Regions from separate parts of the Acidovorax facilis genome, predicted to be linked through region 1. Evidence: predicted binding sites of a transcription regulator. Region 1 holds the regulator's gene; each other region holds the start of a gene.

The links. The regulator FNR, encoded in region 1, switches genes on or off when oxygen is low (the NO sensors DNR and NnrR bind a similar motif). The targets are predictions, from matches to a motif close to TTGATNNNNATCAA.
Region 2: ACQ4MJ_RS05495 (type IV pili methyl-accepting chemotaxis transducer N-terminal domain-containing protein) is a predicted target of FNR. The motif match lies at 4,651-4,664, and genes of this name have one in related genera.
Region 3: ACQ4MJ_RS24440 (TraR/DksA family transcriptional regulator) is a predicted target of FNR. The motif match lies at 3,775-3,788, and genes of this name have one in related genera.

The regions. Positions count from the first base shown of each region.
Region 1 covers NZ_CP192460.1:2,580,478-2,587,061, forward strand. Annotated here, with positions in the region: gene ACQ4MJ_RS11665 (HD-GYP domain-containing protein) at 1-1,113, opposite strand, end outside; gene ACQ4MJ_RS11670 (hypothetical protein) at 1,124-1,255, shown strand; gene ACQ4MJ_RS11675 (sulfite exporter TauE/SafE family protein) at 1,334-2,101, opposite strand; gene hemN (oxygen-independent coproporphyrinogen III oxidase) at 2,107-3,489, opposite strand; gene fnr (fumarate/nitrate reduction transcriptional regulator Fnr) at 3,677-4,399, shown strand; gene ACQ4MJ_RS11690 (hypothetical protein) at 4,468-4,761, opposite strand; gene ACQ4MJ_RS11695 (FixH family protein) at 4,813-5,094, opposite strand; gene ccoG (cytochrome c oxidase accessory protein CcoG) at 5,168-6,584, opposite strand, start outside.
Region 2 covers NZ_CP192460.1:1,214,084-1,220,667, reverse strand. Annotated here, with positions in the region: gene ACQ4MJ_RS05520 (aldehyde dehydrogenase family protein) at 1-71, shown strand, start outside; gene ACQ4MJ_RS05515 (DUF2889 domain-containing protein) at 204-827, shown strand; gene ACQ4MJ_RS05510 (SDR family oxidoreductase) at 878-1,639, shown strand; gene ACQ4MJ_RS05505 (hypothetical protein) at 2,019-2,993, shown strand; gene ACQ4MJ_RS05500 (hypothetical protein) at 2,990-3,670, shown strand; gene ACQ4MJ_RS05495 (type IV pili methyl-accepting chemotaxis transducer N-terminal domain-containing protein) at 3,699-4,550, opposite strand; gene moaA (GTP 3',8-cyclase MoaA) at 4,720-5,856, shown strand; gene ACQ4MJ_RS05485 (DUF6713 family protein) at 5,923-6,306, shown strand; gene mobA (molybdenum cofactor guanylyltransferase MobA) at 6,337-6,584, shown strand, end outside.
Region 3 covers NZ_CP192460.1:5,310,162-5,316,745, forward strand. Annotated here, with positions in the region: gene nhaR (transcriptional activator NhaR) at 147-1,043, opposite strand; gene ACQ4MJ_RS24420 (Rrf2 family transcriptional regulator) at 1,195-1,740, shown strand; gene ACQ4MJ_RS24425 (MarC family protein) at 1,840-2,433, opposite strand; gene ACQ4MJ_RS24430 (VOC family protein) at 2,430-2,843, opposite strand; gene ACQ4MJ_RS24435 (hypothetical protein) at 2,896-3,270, opposite strand; gene ACQ4MJ_RS24440 (TraR/DksA family transcriptional regulator) at 3,342-3,713, opposite strand; gene ACQ4MJ_RS24445 (glutathione S-transferase) at 3,831-4,478, opposite strand; gene ACQ4MJ_RS24450 (DUF2946 family protein) at 4,601-4,966, shown strand; gene ACQ4MJ_RS24455 (TonB-dependent receptor) at 5,047-6,584, shown strand, end outside.

The DNA of each region.
Region 1 (6,584 bases):
GTCATGGACGATGACCTTGGGCCGCAGCGGGCGCGAAGAGTTGACCGAGGCAACAATCGCATAGCGGTCGTTCACCAGCTGGACGATGGAGCCCGGCGGGTACACACCCATCATGCGGATGAACGCCCCGAGCACCACGGAATCGAAGCGCGCCTTGAGCTGTGCAAAGATGACCGACAAAGCCTCGTGGGGCGTGAGCGCATCCACTCCATTGGCGGGATTGCACATGCGATCGTAGCGATTGACGAGGGCGAGCACCTGGCTCGCGCGCCCCAGATCGGACCCCGACAACCGCAGTGGAAACCCACTGCCATCGGCCATCTCATGGTGCCGAGCAACGGCGGTAATCACAGGTTCGGGCAGCCCCATGCGCGTGGCCAGTGTCACGGACTCAGCCACATGGGTCTCGTAACGCGTACGCTCCATCGGAATCATGGAGGGCGTAGGTTGCCTGAGATTCGGCGGCAGCTTGAGCTTGCCCAGATCATGAATCAGCGCGGCAATGCCAAGGTCGTGCAGCTCGGCACTTTTCATGCCCAACGCACGGCCCAGCAGCAAAGAGATCACCATCACGTTGATCGGGTGCAGGGCATTGCGCTCGCCCACCCCTTCCGACAACAGCCGGATGACAGAATCACCGTTTTCCAGGAGTTCGGCCACGCAACCTGACACCAGCGTTTCGCCTTTGGTACGGGCCTGGTCGGGGTGCTCCGAGACAACACGCTCCAGCGCCTGGTATTGCCGCGTGGCCTCCCCAAACCGCTGATTGCAGGCCGCCAGCGTCCGGTTCTGGGCCTCCAGCAATTCACGCCTGCGCTGCGCCTCTGGGTCCACCGTGGCAGTAGCTGTCGCAGCCTCAGGTGCACTCGAAGACGATGCCTTCATTTCCGGCACGCTCCAGGCTGCAGGCACGAGTTCCCTCAGTTCTGGATCGCTCTTTTTGGGAAAGTACCGCACCTCGGTGAGCCCCAGCTCACGCAAGGTGGCAATCTGCTCCGCTGCCGTCACACGAAAGCTGCTCACCGGGAACGGATGGTGCAACCAACCCACGTCGAGCTGGATGTACATGCCGACACGCAGTTGGCTGATGTCGATGAGGATGGAGGAGTTCACTTCAAGGCGTGTGAAACATGGCGACGTCAATGCCACCAATAGTTACACAGATTATCGCCAGATCGAGGGTCTTGTCGAAGGAGTGCGCCTGCGCCGCAGCGGCATGGCAACACTTGCCTTTCTCACCAAGGGCAAGCGTTGATCACCCTTGTATAGACATGGATTTACGAGGCCTCCCGAACCCCGTCGCACCGCAGCTTGCAAATCGGGGAACTGCTGGCTAGCGGCACCACAACGACGGTTTGTAGATCAGGTCCATCCAGAGTGCCCAGCTGGCCACGGCGCACAGCAAACCTCCTGCGATGCGCGTTCCCCAGTCCGCACGTTTCGCATTGACCCCTGCTTTCAGCCGAATCCACACCAAGGGCCCGCCCACCAGCCACACACCACTGCCCAGGCCAAAAAGCGCCATGCTGAGCGCCCCTTCCAGAGGCCCTCCGCTCAGCGCAGCCACGAGCAGCGCTGAGTAGAGCAGGCCGCAGGGCATCAAGGCCCAAAGCCCACCAGCAACCAGAACCCCGCCTGGTGCACTGACCAGAGGCCGCACACGCGCCCATACGGTACGGCCCGCCTGCTCTACCCACAGGGGCTGGCGCGCCTGGATCACCATCATCAAACCCCACGCCATCACCGCAACATGCATCAGGGTCCACGCAGGGCGAAATGCCACGGTTTGCTGGGTCAACCATGCCAGGCTGTCCATGGCCCATGCAGCCAAGCCACCCGCCACAGCGTACCCGGCCAAGCGGCCAGCATGAAAAGCGACGGCGCGCCGAATGACACCGCCACGGGGCACCCACTGCACTGCCTGCACTGCCTGCACCGTCTGGGGAGTTGCCTGGGGCTGCACATCGCCACCGGCTGTGGACGCCATGCCCCCACCGCCCTGCCCGATCAATGCCCCACAAGGCGCAGAACACATGGCCAAACAATGGGACCCGCCCACGAGTCCCATCAGCAAGGCGGTTGAGGCGACCGTAGCAATCATGAGAATCAGATGATGCGCGAAAAACGGGCGCGGTTGCGGTCAGCCTGCAGGTAACGGTCAAAGACCATGGCAATGCCGCGCACAAAGAACCAGCCCATGGCAGTGACCTCGACCCCATCGGGCCGCACCACCACAAGCCCCTGCTCGGCCATGGTTTCCAGTTGCGCCAGCTCGGCAGAGAAGTAGTGGCGAAAGTCGATCAACCACGCTTGCTCCATGGGCTCAAACAACAGCTCGCCTTGGCACATCAGGGCCATGATGACCGCGCGGCGCACGAGATCGTCGCGCGTCAGGGCCAACCCACGAACGACGGGCAGGCGCCCCTGATTCAGAAAATCGTAATACTCATCCAGGGTCTTGGCATTTTGGCTGTAGGTGGCTCCGACCCGGCCAATCGCAGACACCCCCAGGCCGATCAGGTCGCAATCAGGTTGCGTACTGTAGCCCTGGAAATTGCGGTGCAGACGCCCCTGGCGCTTGGCGACTGCCAATGCATCCTCAGGCAATGCAAAGTGGTCCATGCCCACATACACGTACCCTGCATCCATGAAGGCGTCCAGCGAGCGGGAGAGCATCGACACCTTGCCTGCAGCCGCTGGCAACTCGGCCGAAACAATACGGCGCTGAGGCTTGAAACGTTCTGGCAGATGGGCATACGCGTACAACGCGATACGGTCAGGCCGCAGCTGCGTAACCTGGGCCAGCGTGCGGTCAAACGACTCTGGCGTCTGACGAGGCAGGCCGTAGATCAAATCCACATTGATGGATTCAAAACCCAGCGAACGTGCGGACTCCACCAGCGAAAACACCTGCTCGGCAGGCTGTATGCGGTGAACGGCCTTTTGAACCTCGGGATCGAAATCCTGCACCCCAAAGCTCAGTCGGTTGAACCCCAGTTCCGCCAGAACTGCAAGGCGGTCCGCATTGACGGTGCGAGGGTCCACCTCAATCGAATACTCCCCGCCCGGCGCCAACGAAAAGCTGCGTTTGAGCATGCCCATCAGCTCCCGCAAGCCCTCGTCCGATAGAAAAGTGGGCGTGCCACCACCCAGGTGAAGCTGACTCACCACCTGCCCCGTGCCGCAGTGTGCTGTGTGCAAGTCAATCTCGCGGCTCAAATACCGCAAATACACCTCTGCCCGATCATGGTGTTTGGTGATGATCTTGTTGCATGCGCAGTAGTAACAAAGGGACTCGCAAAAGGGGATGTGCACGTACAAAGACAGCGGCAAGGCCTTCGTCATGGAGCCCAGCCTGCGCTGCTCCAAGGCAAGCGCGTAGTCGTCCTGCCCAAAGGCCTCGACGAAACGGTCAGCTGTTGGGTAAGAGGTATAACGGGGCCCTGGCACGTCGAAACGGCGCAGCAGCTCGGGCGAAACAGCGGTCATGGGCAAATTCCTTGCGTACACTTCGACTGTGCCGTAAGCTGCACTCCATGTCCTTGACCTGCATCAAGTGATGGGCCGGGACGAAGAGCGACAATTTGATGCACATCAGTCGCCCACCCGCACCCAAAGGCCCAGCCTGTTAGGCATATGGGGCGATATGCTCAAACCTTACCCAGCCTCTGTTCCTATGAACCCGCTCACCATCAAAGTCGCCTGCTCCAACTGCAACCTGCGCGAGCTGTGCATGCCGGTGGGGCTGAGCGAGGAACAGCTGCAACGCATTGACGAGGTCGTTGCCGTTCGCCGCAAGATCAAACGCGGTGGAACCCTTTTCCGCAACGGCGAATCCTTCACCTCGCTCTATGCCATTCGAACCGGCTTCTTCAAAACATGTGTAGCCACCGAAGACGGGCGTGACCAGGTCACGGGTTTTCAGATGGCAGGCGAGATCATCGGCCTTGATGGCATCGTGAATGACCACCACACCTGCGATGCAGTGGCCCTGGAAGACGCGGAAGTCTGCGTCATGCCGTTTGACCGCATCGAAGAGCTGTCCCGCGAAGTCACCGCCTTGCAGCACCATGTGCACAAGATCATGAGCCGCGAGATTGTCCGCGAGCATGGCGTGATGCTGCTCCTGGGCAGCATGCGCGCTGAGGAGCGCCTGGCCGCGTTCCTGCTCAACCTGGTTCAGCGCCTGCACGCCCGGGGGTTCTCGCAGTCCGAGCTCGTGCTGCGCATGACCCGCGAAGAGATCGGTAGCTACCTGGGCCTCAAGCTCGAAACCGTGAGCCGCACCTTCTCCAAGTTCGTGGAAGAAGGCATTGTCGAGGTCAAGCAGCGCCATGTGCGCATCCTGGAGACCGAGGCCCTCAAGCGCATCGTGAACAACCAGCAAGCCTGCCACTGAACCTGCTGTCGTCTGCCATCCTGGCAGTCTTTACCACATTGACCTTTGCCAATAGGTGGCACTACCGCTCAAGGGCACGATGATGTCTTGCGGCAGTCATCGGGACGCTCGCCTTCGGGAACCGGGCAACGGTTAAGTTCAAACGGTGACATGGCCAGCAGCGTGGTCAACGCGCTGGATGCCATCGTGATCATCCAGAACGCAAAAAAGGCCAGCGTGTACACGCCCTGCCGTGACAATGCCAACGGCTGCCCAAACCAGTGCAGGTCTTGCGGATCCACCATCGCAAAAACCAGCATTTCCATCACACCGGCCATCAAAAAAGCCGGCCAGGCAATCCACATCACGCGTTGCATCCACATTGGTTTGTCTCCTGGTAAGGCCGTGCAGGCATACTGCCCGGCCAGGTGGGTTCAGCGCGGCTGGTCCTGGACCGGGGTGGCAGCGTGGTTGCGGCCCTTCATGGCTGGCAACAGGCTTTTTTCTGGGGTGGCCAGTGTCTTGTTGATCTCGATGCCCTGGCGGTAATAATCTTCCGCGACCACAGGGTCGGGGCGCGATATCGCGAGCCACAGGGTCACAAACCCTGCAATGATCACGATCACGGGACCGGCGATGATCAGCCACACATGGCCAAACCTCCACCAGGGTGCAGCGGCAGAAGGGGCAGTGCCGAGGGCGGAACTGGATGGCATGGTGCTTACTCCTCAAAAATTATCTTGCTCAAAGCAAGACCCGCGAAGGTCTTGCACCGGGTCGCTCGCTGCGTTATCGCGGCACCAGAAACACGGATTTCTCGCTCACATGGGCGTCCGCGCCCAAGGCTTGCACATCGAACTGCACGGCATGTGATCCCGAAGGGGCTGATCCATACGGTATCTGCAGACGGACGGCCACCCACCGGGACTCCGCCGCACCGATGTCCACCTCGGCATCAGAAGCGACTTCCAGCCCTTCAAGGCCACGCACACTGATGCGATAGCGCTGGGGGCCTTCAGTGGCGTTCATGATCTGCAGGCGGTAGATGTTCTCCAGCTTTCCACCCGCCACGATGCGCGACAGCGCCGCCCGATCACGCACCACATCCACCTTCAAAGGCGTGCGTGTGACAAGGCTGGCCATCATGCCTACGCACAGGGCCACCAGAACCGCGCTGTATATCAGCACTCGTGGCCGCAGCACACGGCGCAGGATCTGCGACTGACTCCACCGTTTGGCCACGCCGTTCTGCGTAGAAAACCGGATGAGCCCGCGCGGATACTGCATCTTGTCCATCACGGTATTGCAGGCGTCCACGCACAGGCCACAGCCGATGCATTCGTACTGCAAGCCCTTGCGAATATCGATGCCCACGGGGCACACCTGCACACACAGCGAGCAGTCAATGCAATCGCCCAACCCCTGGGCCTTGTAGTCGATGTTCTTCTTACGCGGCCCACGCTGCTCACCGCGTTCTGGGTCGTAGGTAACGATCAGCGTGTCCTTGTCGAACATGGCGCTCTGAAAGCGCGCATAGGGACACATGTATTTGCACACCTGTTCGCGCATATAGCCAGCATTGCCATAGGTGGCAAAGCCATAGAACAGTACCCAGAAAATCTGCCAGCCACCCTGCACCGCCAGCAGCTCTGCCCCGAGTTCGCGGATGGGCACGAAATAGCCCACGAACGTGAACCCCGTCCACAACGCCACGGCAATCCAGATGACCTGCTTAAAAAACTTCTTGCGAACCTTCTCGAAGGTCCAGGGCCCATTGTCCAGCCGAAGCCGTGCACTGCGATCACCTTCGATCTTGTGCTCGATCCACATGAACATTTCGGTGTAGACCGTTTGCGGGCACGCAAATCCACACCAAAGTCGCCCTGCCACCGCCGTAAAGAGGAACAGGGATAACGCCGAGATAATGAGCAGGCCCGTGAGATAGATGAAATCCTGGGGGTACAGAACCAGGCCGAAGATGTAGAACCGCCGAGCCCCCAGGTCAAACAGCACCATCTGGCGCTGCCCCCATTCAAACCAGGGCAGCCCGTAGAAAACGATCTGCGTGAGAAACACCATACCCCAGCGCCAACGCGCGAACAGGCCACTGATGGAACGCGGGTAGATCTTCTTTTGCGCTTCGTACAGGGAAACAATCTCGCCCTGCGATGAGGCATCGGACGCAACCGGCGCTATCGGGATGACC
Region 2 (6,584 bases), 1.4 Mb from region 1:
GACGCGAAAAGGGCTTTGAGGCGCTGTACGGCTTCACCACCTTGAAGACCGTTGCTATCAAATATGGATAACCCCCTGTGTCGCTGCGCGCCTTCCCCCTTGGGGGGACGCCGCCAGCGCGGCGGGGCGGCCCTTGCGCGGCGGCCCTGGCGTAGGCCGCGCCAGTTCCAGTCTCTCGCTACCTAGTCACCATAAAAAAACGCATGCCCCTGAGTCCCCCCGCCCCCCGCACCCTGAAACATGTCCGCCGGGTGAACTATCAGGGCTTTGAACGCGACGATGGACTGTGGGACATTGAAGGAGAGCTGCACGACAGCAAGGCCTACGACGCCACCTCTTTTCGCGACCCTACTAAACAGCGCCTCGCGGGCGAGGCCATCCACCACATGTGGCTGCGCGTGACCGTGAACCGCCAGCTGGTGGTGCAGGCGATCGATGTGGCGATGGATTCGCACCCGCTCCAGGGCTGCACCGAGGCCCAAACTGCACTGCAGCACATGGTGGGCTGCAGCATGGCGCGCGGCTGGCGCCAGTCCATCCAGAAGCACCTGGGCGGCGTGGCGAGCTGTACCCACCTGCGCGAGCTGTTGTTCAACCTGGCCACGGCGGCGTTCCAGTCGGTGCCCGCCGTGTTTTCGTCCAGCCACCCCGACGAGCCACCGCGCCACCTGGGCCAGTGCACGGGGTGGGACTTCAACGGCCAGGGCGTGAAAGAGTTTTTCCCCCAGTTCTACGGCCGTGCGCAGCAGGCCCCCAAGCTGGCGGAGCAAGCCGCAACCACTGATTCCACTGCAAAAATTTCAGCCAAACAAGACCCTAGCGCTTGATACTAAAGCGTCAGTAGCTATCAATTTTGAATAATTCAAGGAGCCATTCCATGCGCGTTTCGAACAAATCCCTCATCGTCACCGGCGCTGGCAACGGCATTGGCGAAGGCATCGCCAAACGCCTGGCCGCAGAGGGCGGCAAGGTCATCGTCAACGACATCAATGAAGCCGGTGGCCAGCGCGTGGTGGCTGAGATCACGGCCGCCGGCGGCACCGCCGCGTTCTTCAAGGCCGACGTGACGAAGTCCGCCGAAGTGAAGGCGATGGTCGACGAAGCCGTGCGCCTGTACGGCCGCCTGGACGTGGTGGTGAACAACGCAGGCTGGACGCACCGCAACCGCCCCATGCTCGAAGTGAGCGAAGACGAGTTCGACAAGGTCTATGCCATCAACATGAAGAGCATCTACCTGTCGGCCATCCACGCCGTGCCTGCATTGCGCCAAGCCGGTGGCGGCAGCATCATCAACATCGCCTCCACCGCCGGGCTGCGTCCGCGCCCAGGCTTGACCTGGTACAACGGCTCCAAGGGCGCCGTCATCATCACCAGCAAGTCCATGGCGGCCGAGCTGGGCCCGGACAACATCCGCGTGAACTGCATCAACCCCGTGTTCAACCCCGACACCGGACTGGCCGCCGAGTTTGCGGGCGGCCCGGTGGACGAGGCGCGCCGTGCCAAGTTTCTGGCCACCATTCCGCTGGGGCGCTTCTCCACCGCGCTGGACGTGGCGAATGCGGCGCTGTACCTGGCCAGCGACGAGGCGTCATTCATCAGCGGCGTGTGCATTGAGGTGGATGGCGGGCGCTGCGTGTAAGTCAGCAAGCAAACAAACAGGCGTCGCGGCATGCTCTCTGAAGCAGCCACCACGCCCCTTTTTGAGCGTCCCAATCCGCACTAGGGCAGTGCGGATTGATTTGACGGTGCAGGCCCTGCTGCCTATAGTGCCGCCGATGTTTGCGAGCCACTCTCCCGCCACAGCCGCCAGCGCGACCGCGCCGCTGCGCCGTGCCGCGCGCTCGCAGGCCACGCTCCAGGCCGGTGACCGCCAAGTCTGCACGCTTGCTGCAGATTCCTGAGCCCGGCGACACCCCCTCCCCTTCGCATTCTTTTCGCGCACCTCCTGTCGCCGGGCCCCACGCCCAGCGCCAGCTTGCGCCTTGGCCACGGCCGGGGCGCGAACGCCAGGAGTGTCCATGCCCCCGTTCCCTTCGGGCGAGATTTCGCTCGCCCCGTGCGCCCCTGCGCGCAGCCTGCCCGCCGATGAGGCCATCGCCAGCGCGGCGGTCGCCCCCGACATCACCCGCAACTTCATCCGTGCCAAGCAGCCCTGCGCCGACGGCTACCGCTGGTACCTGCGCCGCCAGGAGGGCGCCAGCAACTACCAGGCGCTGCTGGACGACCTGGTGCGCGAAGGTCGCGTGGAAGACGCTTGCTGGATGCTGGACCAGTTCGGCCCCACCAACGATGTGCTGGAAATAGACCACCTGGAGGCCGACGCGCTGGTGTTTGCCGGCAGCGTGCGCTGCCGGGGCCACGCCGACGTGGAGGGTGTGCTGCGCACGGGCCGCAGCCTCAGCGTGCTGGGCGGCCTGCGGGTGGGTAGAGCACTGCGCGTGGGCGAAGACCTGCGCGTGGCGGGCGCAGTGCGCTGCGAGGGCAGCGCGCGGCTGCACGGCGATGCGCGCGTGGGCTGGTCGCTGACAGTGGCGCAGCGACTGCAGTGCACAGGCAGCCTGCGTGTGGGCGGCGAGCTGGACTGCGGGGCTGCCGCCCACGTCGGTGGCCACTGCCGGGTGACCCAGGATCTGCGGGTGGTAGGCGACCTGGGTTGCGACGGCGGCATCAAGGTGGGTGGCCACTTGCAAACCGATGCTGCCGTGCAGGCTGCCCGGGGCGTGTGGGTAACGGGCGACGTGGACTGCAAGGGCCACCTGCAAGCGGGCTGGGGTGTGCGGGCCGGTGGGCACATTCACGCCGGAGGGGCCATCCGTGCGGGCGAGAGCCTGTGGGCGGGCGAAACCATTGCGGCGGGTGAGGCCTACGGCGTATACGCAGGCCTGGTGGTGCCGCTGCCCGACTGGCCCCACAGCGCCCAGGTGTGCGCCCGCGAACAGCCTGCACGCCTGCTGAGCGGCTGCTGGACCGATGGCCAGGGGAACACGCCATGATGGCCATCGCCTGCAGCCTGTGCGACCCACGCGACGCCACCTTCATCGCCAATACGTGGCCCGGCCAGGGCTTGCTGGGCCGGTGGGCCCAGCGGCTGACCGAACTGCGCATCGACGTGGATCTGTCGGGCCGCGACATCCAGCGCGAGTTCGAGGCGCTGTACGACCGCATCCGCACCAACCACCGCACGCGCGATGCGATGCAGCCGTTGCCCTTGCATCTGCATGGGCTGGTGTTTCGCCTGCGCGAGGCCGGCGGCGAATACTTTGTGTATGCCATCGACCCGCAGCGCAACCGCATCGTGGCCTACACCGTGTTCAACCGGCTGGTCGAGGTGGACCGCCGCACCGACCGCCACCTGCGTGCGCCCCACACCAAGGTGGTGGACGGCTACCGCCGCATGGGCATTGCATCCGCCATCTACCGATGGTGGCTGGACTCAGGGAGGAGCCTGATAACAGGCGCACGCCAGTCGGCTGGCGCCCATGGCCTGTGGATGGCCCTGGCACGCGACTACGAACTGGCAGCGGCGCGCATCGACACCCACAAACGCGTCCAGCAGCTGCCGCTTCCACCTCCCCCAGGGTTTTTCAACGCGCTGGACACCCGGCTGGTGCTGGTGGGGCGCGATTGCCGCCTTGCGGACTTCATGCAGCATGCGGCCTGGGGCGGCTGATCGGGTGACCCCGGCCGTTCCGTGCCTCTCAGCCCAGCACCTCGCGCAGGGCAGCGTCGTACAGGCCGGTGAGCTTGTCCATCACCCCCAGCAGGCGTTCGCTGGTGGTAGCCACGGCGTTCAGCCCCGCGTCATCGGCCGGGCGGCGCAGCGCGGATTCAAAAAACAGCCACTGTGAGTCGGCCAACTCCAGCTCGTTGCGGACGGACGATGTGGACACGGGCGCCGCCTTCAATGTCTGCAAGGCCTGGCGGAAGTCCGCCGCATCGGACGCCAGCTGCGCCTGCACCACCTTGGAATCCACCTTGGCAGCACTCAAAAAGTAGTTCTTGGCCAGGCGCTGCGACAGCATGCGCTGGCGGCCCGCCAGGTTCACCAGGCGGGCACTGGGGGCCTGTGCCAATTTTTCGATGGCCTCGGTCACGGCCTGCGCAATGAGCAGCGTTCGATCGGCCTGTTCCGATGCCGCCGCTACCAGGGCCGTGGTGGTGGCGGGCGCCGAAGTCATCTGGTTGAGCAGGGCAAACTGCTTTTGCACTTCTGCCAGCTGCCGCCCGACTTCTGCAGGCCACTGGCCCGACTGCATGCCTCGGGCCAGTTCGCCGCTACCCGTCTGCACCATCTTGCGCGCCAAACCCATCACATCCACCGCCGCAGCAGGCAGCACCTGCAGGTACTGCTGGCAATAGGCCTTGGCCATGCGCTGCGACAGTGCGCGAAACCAGCCCGCATAGTTGATGGCCCCCGACAACCCCATCTGCGCCTGGGCTCCTGTCGCCCAAGTTGCCCAGGTGGGCAGCAGAACACCCGCCGCCACCCGCTGAAGGGCCACACGGCGCTGGCATGGCACGGCATCGGCAGAAAATTCGCGCGTCAACATGGGAATCCCCTTGAAATCGAATGGGCAGATTGTTGCAACGCAGCAAACAGAACGCCCTGCGCCATGTCAAAGGCGGGCCATACCAGCGCCTGGGCAAAACTTGACCGCGATCAACTCCGCGCGCAGGGGCTTGCCCCCTCTGCAGGCCCCCTTGCGGCAAAATCACGCCATGGCCGAACGTGTGATTCCTCTGGTGGACCAACGCATCGCCGCTCTGGCGGCGCGGGTGCCCACACACCCCGTGGCCCCCACCGGCCTGCTCACCGACACCCGGGGCCGCCCGCTGCGCGACCTGCGCATCAGCGTGACGGACCGCTGCAACTTCCGCTGCAACTACTGCATGCCCAAGGAAGTGTTCGACAAGGACTACCCCTACCTGCCCCATGGCGCGCTGCTGAGCTTTGAAGAGATCACGCGGCTGGCAAAGCTCTTCCTGGCGCATGGCGTGCGCAAGATCCGCCTGACTGGTGGCGAGCCCCTGCTGCGCAAGAACCTGGAAGCGCTGGTGGCGCAACTGGCCCAGCTGCGCACGGTGGACGGGCTGGCGCCCGACCTCACGCTGACCACCAACGGATCACTGCTGGCGCGCAAGGCCAAAGCGCTGAAAGACGCGGGCTTGAACCGCGTGACCGTGAGCCTCGACGGCCTGGACGACGCCGTGTTTCGCCGCATGAACGACGTGGACTTTCCGGTGGCCGACGTGCTGGCGGGCATCGAAGCGGCGCACGCCGCCGGGCTGTCGCACATCAAGGTCAACATGGTGGTCAAGCGCGGCACCAACGACCACGAAATTTTGCCCATGGCCCGCCACTTCAGGGGCACGGGCACCACGCTGCGTTTCATCGAATACATGGACGTGGGCGCCACCAACGGCTGGCGCATGGACGAAGTGCTGCCCTCGGCCGAGCTGATCAACCGCCTGCGCGCCGAGCTGCCGCTGGTCCAGCTCGACCCGAGCAGCCCCGGCGAAACTGCAGAGCGCTGGGGCTATGCCAATGCCGCAGGCCAATATGACCCCGCCCTGGGCGAGGTGGGCGTGATCAGCAGCGTGACCCAGGCGTTTTGCCACGACTGCAACCGCGCGCGCCTGTCTACCGAAGGCAAGCTCTACCTGTGCCTGTTTGCCTCCGAGGGCTACGACCTGCGAACCCTGCTACGCGGCGGCGCCAGCGACGAGGCGATTGCCTCGGCCATCGCGCCCATCTGGCAGCAGCGCGCTGACCGCTACTCCGAGCTGCGCAGCACCCTGCCGGCAGACAACACGCCAGGGGTGCGGCGTGTGGAAATGAGCTACATCGGCGGGTAAGCAAAGTGCCGACTTTTTAGGGCACCATCGGTGGCTTCGGTCCTCGCGTTGCCCTTACAGCCACCCATGTCCCTTCAACCCAAACACCGCGCACTGTTTCTGGCCAACGCCGCCGTCCTGGTCACCCACCAGATCGACGCCGCGTACTGGCACGAGTGGGAGCTGTTTCACATCCCCGGCGGCAACCAGGTCAACTTGCTGCTGAACCTGCCCATCATTGCGCTGGTGCTGTACGCGCAGTCGCAAGTGGCCCGTGGCGAGGGTTCAGCGGCCCTGATGTTCTACAAACTCATGCCTTGCCTCGGTGCCTTGACCGTGGTGATCCACGGGCTGTTTTTTGCCCTGGGACACGAGGCCTTTGTACAACCTGTGTCCCTGGGCCTGCTGGTCGGCACGGCCGTCCTTTCCTGCCTGCAGTTGACCGCGCTGCGTACCCGGCCGCTGCGGTAGCCCTCTATTTCACGCTCCATCGCGCGCACCATGACCAAGATTGACACCCAAGACATTACCGGCATCGTCCTTGCCGGCGGCCGCGGCTCCCGCATGGGCGGGGTCGACAAAGGCCTGCAGAACTTTCGGGGCCTGCCCCTGGCCCTGCACACCCTGATGCGACTGCAGATGCAGACCGGCGCCACCATGGTCAACGCCAATCGCAATCTGGCCGCCTACGAAGCCTTCGGCGCACCGGTGTGGCCCGACGTGCTGAGCGACTATGCCGGGCCGCTAGC
Region 3 (6,584 bases), 2.7 Mb from region 1:
TCATCACAGCAACTCCATGAGCAGGCTGCCTGAGGCCGCGTTTTGTTGAGAGGCCGCAAAAGCTGCCTTAACCTGACCCTCGGCGTTCCTGAGCCCGCCTGGAGGCCTTCGATCATGGAGTCCTGCGCGGGTGGCACCCGGCAAACTCATTTCCCGAACAGATCTGCCTTGGCTGCCTTGGTGATTGCTGCCACGCAGGGGTGCGTGATGCGTCGCTCCACAGAAATCGCAAAAAACTCCTCGACCAGTTCCGTCGTGCGGCCGATCACTTCGACACCAAACTGTGCGGTGGTTTCCTCATCCAGAACGGTCGGGGACGTGAAAACCCCACGGCCTTCGCGGCCGAAAGCATTCATCAACGCACTGTCGTCGAACTCACCCACGAGCCGTGGCTGCAACTGGTATTTGTTAAACCAGTGATCGAGCTGTTGGCGCACGGAAGACATAGGGCCTTGGATGAGCATGGGGGCGCCCTGGAGGCATTGGGGAAAGGAACCCTGTAGCTGCGCCTTCAGGCCAGGAGCGCAGAAAAAACTCATACCACTGGTTCCTAGCGGGTGGTTGAACGCCTTGACGCCGATTTTTTTGGAAACGGGTTCATCGGCCAGCACCAGATCGAGTTTGTGCAGGCTCAGTTGGGCGATGAGTTCTGGAAATTTTCCTTCCTGGCAGGTCATGTGCACCTGTTCAGGCATGCCCAAGGCGGGTTCCAGAAGGTGATAGGCCACGGACTTCGCGATCGAGTCTGCAACCCCTACGCGAAATTCCAGCGGTTTGGCGTGGCCGCGGGAGAGGCGGATCGATTTTTCCAGCTCGTCCCCCAGCGTAAAAATCTGCTCCGCGTAACCCAGGGCGACACGACCCTCGCTGGTGAGTTCCAGCCCACGCCCCCGCTTGCGAAAGAGGTCGTGGCCCAGCCATTCCTCCAGCTGTTTGATCTGCCCAGAAAGCGTCTGGGGCGTGGTGTGCAGCTGCTCACCTGCCCGCATCACCCCTCCGGCCTTTGCAACCGTCCAGAAATACCGCAGATGCTTGAAGTTCATGGTGATAAATGCTTCGTAAAAAACGATCAATCAACGTTGATAAAACGAATATACGCGAAGTATTAAACCGCCTACATTGAACGCTTGGCCCCTTTCCGCAGCCATTGGTGCTGCGGTCTGGAACTGTCAACGTTCACAAGGAGTAGCAACGATGCGGATTACCACCCGAGGACAACTTGCGGTATCGGCAATGACCGACCTGGCGCTGCGCCAGAAGATGCGGCCGGTAGCGCTTTCGACGATCAGCGCCCGGCAGGGTACCTCGCTGTCGTACCTGGAGCAGCTGTTCAGCGCCTTGCGCCGTGCCGGGCTCGTGGACAGCACACGCGGCCCGGGTGGCGGTTACACCCTTTCCCGAAACACAGACCAGATCTCAGTGGCCGAGATCATCCTGGCGGTCGAGAACCTCAAGACCGACGATCTGCAAAGCCTGGGTGCCGGCCAGGCTGCGCAAGTGAAGTCGATGACGGGCGAACTCTGGTCCACCTTCAACGCACGGGTGATGGAGTACTTGCAGTCGGTGACTTTGCAAGACCTTGTGGCGCAGCAGCATGCCAAGGGTGTGGTGGCCGAGGAAATGGCCCCTGCAGCCCCTCGCCCCAAGCTGAGCGCCAAGCCGCGCCCCTTGATGGCGCGGGTGGGCGTGCCCAACTCGGTGTTCGCACTGGGTTCGATCCCGCTGCTGCAACGCCGTTGAGACCGCACACCGGTTGCGCTCTGCAGTTGCGGGCGCATGCCAGTGCTCCGGGGGGGCGGCCTTGGCCCGCCCTCCATCAGTTTTGCGTGCGCGGGGCGGCTACAGCTGCTGCGCGAGCTGCTTGATTCCCCGGATCAGCATCTCTACCGAGATGGCGACCAGGATCAGGCCCATCAGGCGTTCAAACGCCATCACCACGCGTTCGCCCACCAGGCGCTGGATGCGTTCTGCCATCAGCAACACCACGGCGCACACGGCCATGGTGACGCACAGCGCGCCCACCCATTCCCAGCGGCGTTCCGGCGCCTGGGCCACCAGCAGCATGACAGTGGCGAGCGCTGAGGGGCCCGCCAAGGCAGGGATGGCCAGCGGCACGATCAAGGGTTCGCCCGGCAGCTCCGCCTGTGGGCCGTCAGCCGACGGAAAAATCATGCGCAGCGCGATCAGAAACAGCACCACCGCACCCGCAATCTGCAACGACAAATCGCTCAGGTTCATCACCTGCAGAAACTGAGCCCCGAAAAACAGAAACACCAGCAGCAGCGCAAACGCAATCAGCACCTCCCGCAGGATCACCCGCGCCCGGCGCTCGGGCGCCACGCCGCGCAGGGCGTTGGCAAAGATGGGGATGTTGCCCAGCGGATCGGTGATCAGCAGGAGCAGGATGGTGGCGGACGCGAAGGTGTAGCTCACGATGCGTACACCGCGTCCAGTGAGCGAAAGCCCTTGATCTCGATCGGATTGCCGCTGGGGTCGTGGAAGAACATCGTCCACTGTTCGCCGGGCTGGCCCTCAAAGCGCACCTGCGGATCCAGCACAAAGGTGGTGCCGGCGGCCTTCAGCCGTGCGGCCAGCGCATGCCAGTCGGGCAATTCCATGATGGCGCCAAAGTGCGGCATGGGTACCAAGTGGTCGCCCACATGGCCGGTGCGGGCACTGGCAAACGGGGGGCCCAAGTGCAACGAGATCTGGTGGCCGAAAAAATCGAAGTCCACCCAGGTATCGGTGCTTCGGCCTTCCTGGCAACCGAGCACGCCGCCATAAAAGCGGCGCGCGGCATCCAGGTCGGTGACGTGAAAGGCGAGGTGAAAGAGGCTGCGCATCCCGTAAAGGATAGCAGCCAAGGCTGCGCTGCGGGCGCGGCCTGGAGGCCTGTCAGGCGACAGACGGGTCGGCGGCCATGTTGTCAAATTTCTTGAAATACTGGCGCGCCATGGCCACTAGCTGGGCGTCGGTCGGGTGGTCTGCAGCCACAGAGTCCACCACCACATCGGCCACCGCAGCATGGTGCTTGGCCGCCCAGTCGCGGAACTGGTTGCGTACCAGGCCCGGGCCAGCCAGCAGCACTTCACGCGTGTCGGCCAAGGCCTGGGCGACGTCGGCAAAGAAAGCGGTGAGGTCGTCGGCTTTGCCCTGGTGCTTGTGGTGGCTGCGGGACTTGATGCGCTGGGCCTCGGCATGCTCGCGGTCGAACATCACCACGTGGGCTTCGGACTGGTCCATCCAGACAACGGCGTGAAAAGTGCTCATGAATCGGCTTTCTTGAAGTGACGAAAAAAACGGGGAAAGAAGGGAAAAGGGGCCTGAATGCGTGAGCGAACTTACGCAGCACGGCGGTGTTGCTCGGCCTTTTCCTGGCAGTGCACGCAACGTGCGGCCTCGGGGGTGGCGTGCAGGCGTGCGGCGGTGATGTGGGTGCCACAGTCTGTGCATTCGCCGTAAGTACCCGCTTCAATGCGGGCCAAAGCGGCTTCCACGGCGGCAAGGTGGGTGGTTTCGCGCTCGTCCAGCGCAAACTCCAGTTCACGCTCGGTGGCGAGTTGGGCACGCGGGTCCTCGGGCTGACCAAAGTGGTCGGCAGCGGCCTCGGCGCGGCCGATGACGCCCCCGCGCTGCGCGGCCAACTGGGCCAGCAGCTCGGATTGCTGGGCCAGCAATTGTTGGCGGAATGGGGCGGCCTGGGTCTTGTCCATGCAGTGTCTCCTCAAGGGTGATCGGATACCTGCATGGTGCGCTTGTGCGCGATGACCTCGGTTGACCAAGGTCAAGGGATGAAGACCCAGCGCCTGGGGCGGGTTTAGAACAGGGTCTTAGCGCTTGGGCGGCCGCGCCAGCATTTCAGCGGTGTTGGTCTTGCGATCGGCGTTCACGCGCTGCACGTGGGGGCGCTCTGCCATGCGCGTGAGGTACTCGCGCACAGGCAGATCGGCCAGGTAGTCGCGGCCATAGATGATCTTGGTGGCCGAGCTGACCAGCGGCAGGTGCACGATGGCTGCGCAGTCGGCCAGGGTGAAGGCGTCGCCGCCTACGTAGGGGCTGAACTTCGCAAGCTGACCGAAGGCGGCAATGTTTTTCTCAAGCTGCGCTCCCACCTTTTCCTTGGCGGTGTCGCTCACGGTTCCGCCAAAAAAAGCCTGGGGATACAGGTTGCGTGCCACCAGCTCCAGATGCAACTCCAGAAAGGTGATCAGCTCGCGCACCTTGGCGGCCTGGTAGGGGTTGGCAGGGATCAGCGCTGGCTGTGGGTGGGCTGCCTCGATGTAGTCCGCCATCACGGCCGATTCGCACAGCGGCCCCTCGGGCGTGCGCAGGTAGGGCACCTTACCCAGCGGGCTGGCGCTGCGGTCGGTCTCGCCCACCCAGGCCAGTTCTTCGGTGAAGGGCAGGCCCTTTTCGAGCAAGGCGAGTTTGATCTTGTTGTAGTAGTTGCTGGCCGAAAAGCCGCAGAGTGTGAGCATGGTGGCGTCTCCGTTGTGGTGGTGAATGCAGCACGCATCCTAGGTGGGGGCGGGGGCGCAGTCCGTCGCGCAGATGACCCCGGTCAAGGGGTGCGCACCCAGGCCCCCTACAATTCGCACCCATGCCCTCCCTGCAAACCATTCGCAGCCTTCGCTGGCTCGCCCGCCTTGTGCTGGCGTGGTTTGTGTTGTCCATCGGGGTGGCGGTGGCGTCGCCGCTGGTCAATCCGCAGGCGATGGAACTGATCTGTTCGGGCTCGGGCGCCATCAAGCTGCTGGTCAAGACCGATGACGGTGCCAAGGAGATGTCCAGCCACACGCTGGACTGCCCCCTCTGCGCGCATGTCGGCGCTCCGCCTCCCGTGTCGCAGGCCCAGCTGCCTGTGGTCCACCCCCTGGCGCATGCCCTGCGCCCCATCCCTGCCGCGCACATTGCTGCGCGCACCGCCGCGCCGCTGCCGCCGCGTGGGCCCCCGGCCTTCTCCTGAAATCGCTATATTTTTAATAGCTGTTTGCGCTTGATAGATAAGCGCTGACAGCCTATTTGGCTTGAAATTCAGGAGTTCCCATGCGCAAAAGCCGCATGGCGCTGGCCGTGGCCAGTGCCTTTCCCCTCGCACTCTGCGTGGGTGTTTCCGCGTTGGCCCAGACCGTCGACAGCGCCGGCAACAGCAATGCCCCCGTCAAGGAACTGGGCGTTGTCACCATCAGCGGCGGCCAGCCCACCTCGCTGCCCACGCAGATTCCCACCACCATCGAGGGCGTGACGCGCGAGCAGATCGAGCATTCGATCAACGCCACCGACAGCGAAGACGCCCTCAAGTACCTGCCCAGCCTGCTGGTGCGCAAGCGCTACATCGGCGACTACAACCACGCCGTGTTGTCCACGCGCGCCTCGGGCACGGGCAACCCGGCGCGGTCCATGGTGTTTGCCGACGGCATTTTGCTCAGCAACTACCTGGGCAACGGCCCCACCAACGCGCCGCGCTGGATGCTGGTCACGCCCGAGGAGATCGAGCGCGTGGACGTGCTCTACGGCCCGTTTTCGGCCGCCTACGCAGGCAACTCGGTGGGCGCGGTGGTGGACTACGTCACGCGCATGCCCACAAAGTTCGAGGCCCACGGGCAGGTCAGCGTTCAGCATCAGCCGTTCGATTTGTACGGCACCAACGCCACCTACGCTGGCAAGCAGGTCAGCGCATCCGTCGGCAACAAGAACGGCGACTGGTCCTGGTTCCTCAACTTCAACAAGACCGACAGCGAAGGCCAGCCGCTCACCTTCCCCACGCGCCTCGTGTCCGCTGGTACCGTGGGCAATGCGGGCACGCCGGTGACGGGCGCGGTGCCTGGGCTCAACCGCAGCAACCAGCCCTGGTACCTGCTGGGCACGGCCACGCAGTACCACACGCAGCAAGACCACATCAAGGCCAAGATCGCCTACGACTTTTCGCCCACCGTGCGTGCGGCCTACACCCTGGGCTGGTGGCACAACGAATCCGAGGGGCGCCCCACCAGCTACCTGCGCGACGCCAATGGCAATGCGGTGTACGGCGGCACGGTCAACATCAACGGTCGCTCGTTTGCGCTGGCGCCCACGGACTTCAACGTCTCCAACGAAGACCTCACGCACTTCATGCACGGGCTCTCGGTCAAGAGCAATACCAAGGGCGCGTTCGACTGGGAGGTGGCCGCCAGCCTGTATGACTACCAGACCGACACCCTGCGCGCTGCCACCGTCGCGCTGCCTGCAGCGCTCAACGGCGGGGCAGGGCGCATCGTCAACAACAAGGGCACGGGCTGGAACACGCTGGCCGCCAAAGGCACCTGGCGGCCCGATGGGGTGCAGGGCGCGCACATCGTGGACTTTGGCCTGCAGCGCGACAGCTACCAATTGCGAACGGTGGAGAACGCCACGACGAACTGGATCAACGGCGCTGCAGGCGCCCGCACCCAGGCCTTCAACGGCGACACCCAACTGCTGGGCCTGTGGGCGCAAGACACCTGGAAGATCGCGCCGAAGTGGAAGGCCGTGCTCGGCGCACGCGCCGAACGCTGGAGCGCCAGCAACGGCCAGACCGGCAACGCCACCACCACCGTGGGCCACCC